Regions from separate parts of the Kitasatospora sp. NPDC097605 genome, predicted to be linked through region 1. Evidence: predicted binding sites of a transcription regulator. Region 1 holds the regulator's gene; the other holds the start of a gene.
What was found. The regulator HspR, encoded in region 1, represses chaperone genes until heat shock. The targets are predictions, from matches to a motif close to TTGAGNNNNNNNNNCTCAA.
Positions count from the first base shown of each region.

Region 2: a site for HspR is predicted at 1,426-1,444, ahead of lon (endopeptidase La). Genes of this name have one in related genera too.

Region 1 covers NZ_JBEOSF010000007.1:262,125-265,529, forward strand. The annotation lists gene ABTX81_RS11465 (hypothetical protein) at 177-413, shown strand; gene ABTX81_RS11470 (helix-turn-helix domain-containing protein) at 395-1,462, opposite strand; gene ABTX81_RS11475 (heat shock protein transcriptional repressor HspR) at 1,660-2,169, opposite strand; gene dnaJ (molecular chaperone DnaJ) at 2,177-3,331, opposite strand.
Region 2 covers NZ_JBEOSF010000025.1:10,303-13,707, reverse strand. The annotation lists gene ABTX81_RS25625 (rhomboid-like protein) at 538-1,329, shown strand; gene lon (endopeptidase La) at 1,467-3,405, shown strand, end outside.

The sequences.
Region 1 (3,405 bases):
ATTTCTGCCTGGCATGAGAATGACACTCTCCGGAGTGGACAAGTGTTTGCGTGTGCGGCGGTGTGCAGGCTTTGATGTCTTCGCATCGCCCACCGCGCTCGCAATGCCACCGGACCGCGCGGGTCCACTCGCCGGCATGGTCGGTTATAGCAGATTCATGACAAGGAGTCGTCAACATGCGTCGTGCACACCGCACTTTGATCCGTGCCTTGGCGGCGATCGCGATCATCGCGGCGGTCCCGATGGTGTCGTCTCCGGTGGACTGGGGCTGGGAGAACGGTTCCACCCACGGTGCCGTCGCGACCTCCTCCACCCTGAGCAACGACTGGGGCTGGAGCGCTCCCGCGCCGAACGTGACGGCCGCGGTGGTGCCGGCCGAGTCGCGGCTGCTCGCTCAGGACTGGGGCTGGTGAGCGGGGCCGCCCCCCTCCAGCTCCTGAAGTGACACGTCGTCCGACATGTCGTCCGCCGCGATGAGGTGCGGCGGATGATGGGCCATCCGCCAGCCGAGCTGGAACAGCGTCTCGGACTCGTACTCCTCCCGGAACTCCGCGATGTGCCGCGCGAGCGTGCGCTCGCTGATTCCGAGACTTCTGGCGATGACGCGGTGTCCCACGCCCTGGATCATCATGCGGAGGATCTTGGTGCGCAGGCGTGAGATGACCTCCTGCGGGACCTCGGTGGCGCCCGGGAAGGCTATCGAGCGTATCCAGAGTCCTTCGAAGGAGTCGATCAGGTAACTGACCACGGCGGGGTCGCGGACGACGGCGGCCTTGGCGTTGTCGTCCTGTGCGGGGATCACCGCGACCTCCCGGTCGACGATGATGAGCCGTTTGAAGGGCTCCGCGAGGGTTCTGACCTCCGCGCCGTGCTCGGTGATCCGTTCGACGTACTGGCGGGTGGGGGCCGAGTAGCGGGCGCTCGGCTGGTAGATGGTCCGCCGCTGGACGCCTCTGCGCAGCAGGAGGACGTCGCGTTCGACGATCCGCTGGATGATGGCGAGCGGGCGGCTTCCGCCGGGCTGCGCGGTGAGGACCTCTTTTTCCGCGCCTTCCACCAGGGATTCGATCTGCTGGTTGATTTCCGGCACACCGAGCGCGTATTCGATGAGGCCGCCCGGCTCGGTTCTGTGGTTCATCGAGCCGTAGGCGTGCGAGAGATCCTGCAACGCCTTCGGAGCGGACGAGGACTTCATCAGCAGGCTCAGGGCCTGTTCCTGCCACTGGCCGGCCAGTCGTCCCGCTATCCGGGAGGGATCGGCGACCGTCATCGTCGACGGGTCGTCGACATCGGGAATGAGCAGACCGAGTTCGAGGAGCTCGGCGCATGGTCGGGCGACGCCGGGACCGGTCGAGGCCGTCCGGCCGCCGTTCGCCACCGCTCTGAGGTAGAGCGCCCGTGCCTCCTCGGAGAGGATGCCGGTAAACGCTCCCCCCGGCTCCGTCCCACTCGTAGCGTTCATCTGCGACCTTTCAACCGTCCCGGCCCGACGGCGACGATTCCCCGTGGCAGGGGATCGCCAGGATCCTGTGTTCGATGGCCGCAGTCGGGCGCGAGTTCACCGGGGAGCACTCTACGCATGACCCGTAGCTGTCGGCACCCCTCCGATGGTGGGGTGCCGACGGTCGGGCACGGGCGGGTCGTGGTGGTCCCAGGGGGTCAGCGCTTGGGGCGCCAGACGACGAGGGCGCTGGAGTGCGGGGTCGGCGGCTGGTAGGGGACGAGGTCGCGCCGGTAGGAGGCGTGGATGGTGGCCTCGCGCTGCTGGAGCGCGGTGGCGGCCCCCTCCAGGGAGTCGGCCAGTTCGGCGATCCGGGACTGCAGGGCGGCGACCTGGTTCTCCAGCTCGATGATCCGCTTGATGCCGGCCAGGTTGATGCCCTCGTCCTGGGAGAGCCGCTGGACCTCGCGCAGCTGCTGGATGTCGCGCGCGGAGTAGCGGCGGCCGCGCCCGGCGGTGCGGTCCGGGCAGACCAGGCCGAGCCGGTCGTACTGACGGAGGGTCTGCGGGTGCAGGCCGGAGAGCTCGGCGGCCACCGAGATCACGTAGACCGGGGTCTCCTCGGTGAGCACGTACTGGGGCTGCGGGGCGGTCCGGCGGGTGGTGCGGCGGGCGCCGCCGGGCAGGCCGTCGCCCAGGCCGGGGCCGATGGGGTCGTCGGGGGTCATCTGGTCGTCACGCTCCCTTCGCCGCTCGGAAGAGGGCGGCTCGTGGGTCGTCGGAGGCGGTCGCCTCGCGGTACTGCTCCAGAGCGGTCAGCGCGTCGCCGGTGACGTGCTGGGGAACCACGACCTCCATGGTGACCAGGAGGTCGCCACGGGTGCCGTCCTTGCGGGTGGCGCCCTTGCCGCGGGCCCGCAGGGTGAGGCCGTTGGCGCTGCCCGGGGGCAGCTTGAGCTTCACCGAGGGGCCGTTCAGGGTCGGCACCTCGATGGTGCCGCCGAGCGCGGCCTCGGGGAAGGTCACCGGGACGGTCACCGTCAGGTTGTCGGCCTTGCGCCCGAAGACCGGGTGCGGGTCGACGTGGACGGTGACGTACAGGTCGCCGGGCTGGCCGCCGCGCTCGCCCTGGGCGCCCTTGCCCTTGAGGCGGATCCGCTGGGCGTCCTGGACGCCGGCCGGGATCCGGACCTGCATGGTGCGGGCGGAGCTGGCGCGGCCGCTGCCGTGGCAGTCGGGGCACGGGTCGTCGACGATCATGCCGCGGCCGCGGCAGTCCCGGCAGGGCTCGGAGAGCGCGAAGGCGCCCTGGCCGCGGCTGACCGTGCCGGAGCCGACGCAGGTCGGACAGACCCGCGGGGTGGTGCCCGACTTGGCGCCGGTGCCGTTGCAGAGCCGGCAGGGGGCCTGACTGGTCATCCGCAGCGGGACGGTCGCGCCGTCCACGGCCTCCTCGAAGGAGAGCGTCACCTCGGTCTCGACGTCGGCGCCGCGCCGCGGCTGGGCCTGCCGGCCGCCGCGGTTGAACAGGCCGCCGAAGACGTCGCCGAGGCCGCCGCCGGCGTTGCCGCCCTGGCTGCCGCTGAACAGGTCGCCGAAGTCGAAGCTGTAGCTGCCGGTGCCGCCCGGGCCGCCGGGCCGGAAGCCGCCGTTGGCGAAGAGGCTGCGGGCCTCGTCGTACTCCTTGCGGCGCTTCTCGTCGGAGAGGACGTCGTACGCCTCGGAGATGTCCTTGAACCGCTCCTCGGCCTTGGTGTCGCCCTTGTTGGCGTCGGGGTGGAACTCGCGCGCCAGCTTGCGGTAGGTCTTCTTGATCTCCGTGGCGCTGGCGTCCTTGGGCACGCCGAGGACCTTGTAGTAGTCCTTCTCCACGTAGTCCTTGCCGCTCATGGCCGGCGCCACCTCCCGAGGTCCATCGTCACTGTGCTGTCAACGGTCCGGGCACGGCCGTCGGTGCCCGGACA
Region 2 (3,405 bases), on a different contig from region 1:
CCCAGGGCTGCGGGCCGGCCATCTCTGTGGGGATGGCGAAGGCTCCGCTCGTAGTCTTGTTCCGTCGTGGACTGTGCCGGGTCCGCCGTCCCGTCGCGTTTCGCGGGATCGGCGAGCGCGCGTGCGCCGCTCACCTCTCCCGCACACCTCGCAGCGTACGGACAGCGGGTGATTCCCGGCAGGTGGACCGGACATTTCCGGCCCGCGGGCCGGCTTGCCGGGCCGACCGTCGGACCCACTCGGAAGTGGGCACGGGCCGATACCTTACCCGGCGTTTTTTCACTCCGTGACGGTATGTATGCACATCAGTCGGCGCCAAGCCGCCGGTCAGCGGGGATGGGAGTCCGTATAGGGGGAGAAGGTCTGGACCAATTCGACCACCCCGCGAACCGGCCGCGCACAGCGTTCTCCCAGCGGGCTCCCAGGCGCCGGTCGTACCGTGACCACGACAAATCGCGGGGGCGGGATTTCCCGGGCGCGCCGGTACGTTGGACACGCGCGGGGACGAGGCGGCTGCGGGCGGTGAGCGGAGGCGGCATGACGGAGCGGCAGGTGCGCGCCGGGCGCGGCGGGCCGCCGCCGTACGGCATGCTCCGGCACGGCCTGCGGGCCGGGACGGTCCACTGGCTGCTCGCGCGGGTGCCGACCCCCCGGCGCAACCCCTTCGCGCTCGGCTACCTCGCCGTGGTCGGCGCCACCACCACCTTCGCCGGGCTGGCCGACCCGGACCTCGTGCACCGGCTCCAGGAGGCGTCCAGCTCGGACGGGCACAACCTGCTGCAGCACCCGCTGCGGGCGCTGGTGTTCAGCGGCTTCTGGGTGGCCGGACCGGACTGGGTGCCCTACCTGTGGGCCTTCGCCCTCACCGTCGCGCCGCTGGAGCGCCGGGTCGGCCCGGCCCGGGCGGCCGCCGTCTTCGCCGCCGGGCACATCGGCGCCACCCTGCTCTCCCAGGGTGTGGTGATCGTCGCGGTGGAGAGCGGGCGGCTGGAGCCGGCCGCGATGGACTACCTGGACATCGGCGTCAGCTACGGCGTGCTGGCCAGCCTCGGCGCGCTGGCCGGGCTGCTGCGGCCGGGCGGGCGGGTGGTCGTGCTCGGGCTGGCCGCGGCGCTGATCGCCGAGCAGATCGCCGGCGACCGGGACCTCGTCACCGGTGTCGGACACCCGGCGGCGCTGCTGACCGGGGTGGCGCTGTGGCGGTGGCTGCGCCGCTGGGACGGGACCCGGCCGCGCAGTACCCGGCTCGGAGCGTCCGCCGGGCGCCCCCGGACGAACCCCGCGCCGGCGTCCGCGCCGCGCCGGGCGGCGGTGCTGGAGCGCTTCTGAGCCGGTCCCCGCCCGGTTTTTGACGGGAGGACCAGGGATCCTTCACCGTTCGCTCACGGCGAACGCACCCCGGGGAACATCCGGCGGCCGCGTGGCCTTAGTCAGGTCGACTCAAGTTCGCTGACTGGGGAGAGATCATGGCATCGATGTCCACACCGCTCACCCTGCCCGTGCTGCCGCTCGACGACGAGGTCGTCCTGCCGGGCATGGTGGTCCCGCTGGACCTGAAGGACACCGAGGTCCGCGCCGCCGTCGAGGCCGCGCGCGCCGCCGCCACCGGGAAGCCCCAGGTCCTGCTGGTCCCGCGGGTGGACGGCTCGTACGCGGCGGCCGGCACCCTCGCCACCGTCGAGCAGGTCGGCCGGCTGGCCGACGGCGACCCGGCCGCGCTGGTCCGCGCGGTGCGCCGGGTGCGGATCGGCGTCGGCACCACCGGGCCGGGCGCCGCGCTCTGGGTGGAGACCACGCCGTTCCGGGAGTCCTCGGTCGGCACCCCGGTGGCCGGGCGCGCCGCCGAACTGGTCAGGGAGTACAAGAGCCTGTCCACCCAGTGGCTGCGCAAGCGCGGCGCCTGGCAGATCGTCGACCGGGTGGCCGCCATCGAGGGCGTCGGCGAGCTCGCCGACAACATCGGCTACGCCTCCTTCGTCACCGCCGAGCAGAAGCTCAAGGTGCTGCTGGAGGCCGACCAGGTCGCGCGACTGGAGTACGCGCTCGGCCTGCTCCGCGACCACCTCGCCGAGGAGGAGGTCAACGACACCATCCGCAAGGACGTCGAGGAGGGCGTCGCCAAGCAGCAGAAGGAGTTCCTGCTCCGCCGCCAGCTGGAGGCCGTCCGCAAGGAGCTGGCCGAGCTGAACGGCGACCCGGCCGGCGAGGAGGACGACTACCGCGCCCGGGTCGAGGCCGCCGACCTGCCCGAGAAGGTCCGCGAGGCCGCGCTCAAGGAGGTCGACAAGCTGGAGCGTTCGAGCGAGCAGTCGCCCGAGGGCTCGTGGATCCGCACCTGGCTGGACACCGTCCTGGAGCTGCCCTGGAGCGAGCGCACCGAGGACTCCTACGACATCGCCGGCGCCCGCGCGGTGCTGGACGCCGACCACGCCGGACTGGCCGACGTGAAGGAGCGCATCGTCGAGTACCTGGCCGTCCGCAAGCGCCGGGCCGACCAGGGGCTCGGGCAGGTCGGCGGCCGCCGGGGAGGCGCGGTGCTGGCGCTGGTCGGCCCGCCCGGCGTCGGCAAGACCTCGCTCGGTGAGTCGGTGGCCCGCGCCATGGGCCGTACGTTCGTCCGGGTCGCGCTCGGCGGGGTCCGGGACGAGGCGGAGATCCGCGGCCACCGGCGCACCTACGTCGGCGCGCTGCCCGGCCGGCTGGTCCGCGCCATCAAGGAGGCCGGCTCGATGAACCCGGTCGTCCTGCTCGACGAGATCGACAAGGTCGGCTCGGACTACCGGGGCGACCCGGCCGCCGCCCTGCTGGAGGTGCTCGACCCGGCGCAGAACCACACCTTCCGCGACCACTACCTGGAGGTCGAGCTGGACCTCTCCGACGTGGTCTTCCTCGCCACCGCCAATGTGCTGGAGGCCATCCCCGAGCCGCTGCTCGACCGGATGGAGCTGGTCCGGCTGGACGGCTACACCGAGGACGAGAAGGTCGTCATCGCCCGCGACCACCTGCTCCCGCGCCAGCTGGAGAAGGCCGGACTGGGCGGCGGCGAGGTCGCGGTCGAGGAGCCGGCGCTGCGCCGGCTGGCCGGCGAGTACACCCGCGAGGCCGGCGTCCGGAACCTCGAACGGGCCATCGCCCGGGTGCTGCGCAAGATCGCCGCGCAGCACGAGCTGGGGGAGCGCGAGCTGCCCGCCGCGATCGGCGCCGAGGACCTGCGCGCCCTGATCGGCCGGCCGCACCACGTCCCGGAGGCGGCCCAGGAGCCCGCCGAGCGGCGCACCGCGGTGCCCGGCGTGGCCACCGGCCTGGCGGTCACCGGGGCCGGCGGCGACGTCCTCTACATCGAGGCCTCGCTCGCCGACGCCGAGACCGGCGGCACCGGGCTGACCCTGACCGGCCAGCTGGGCG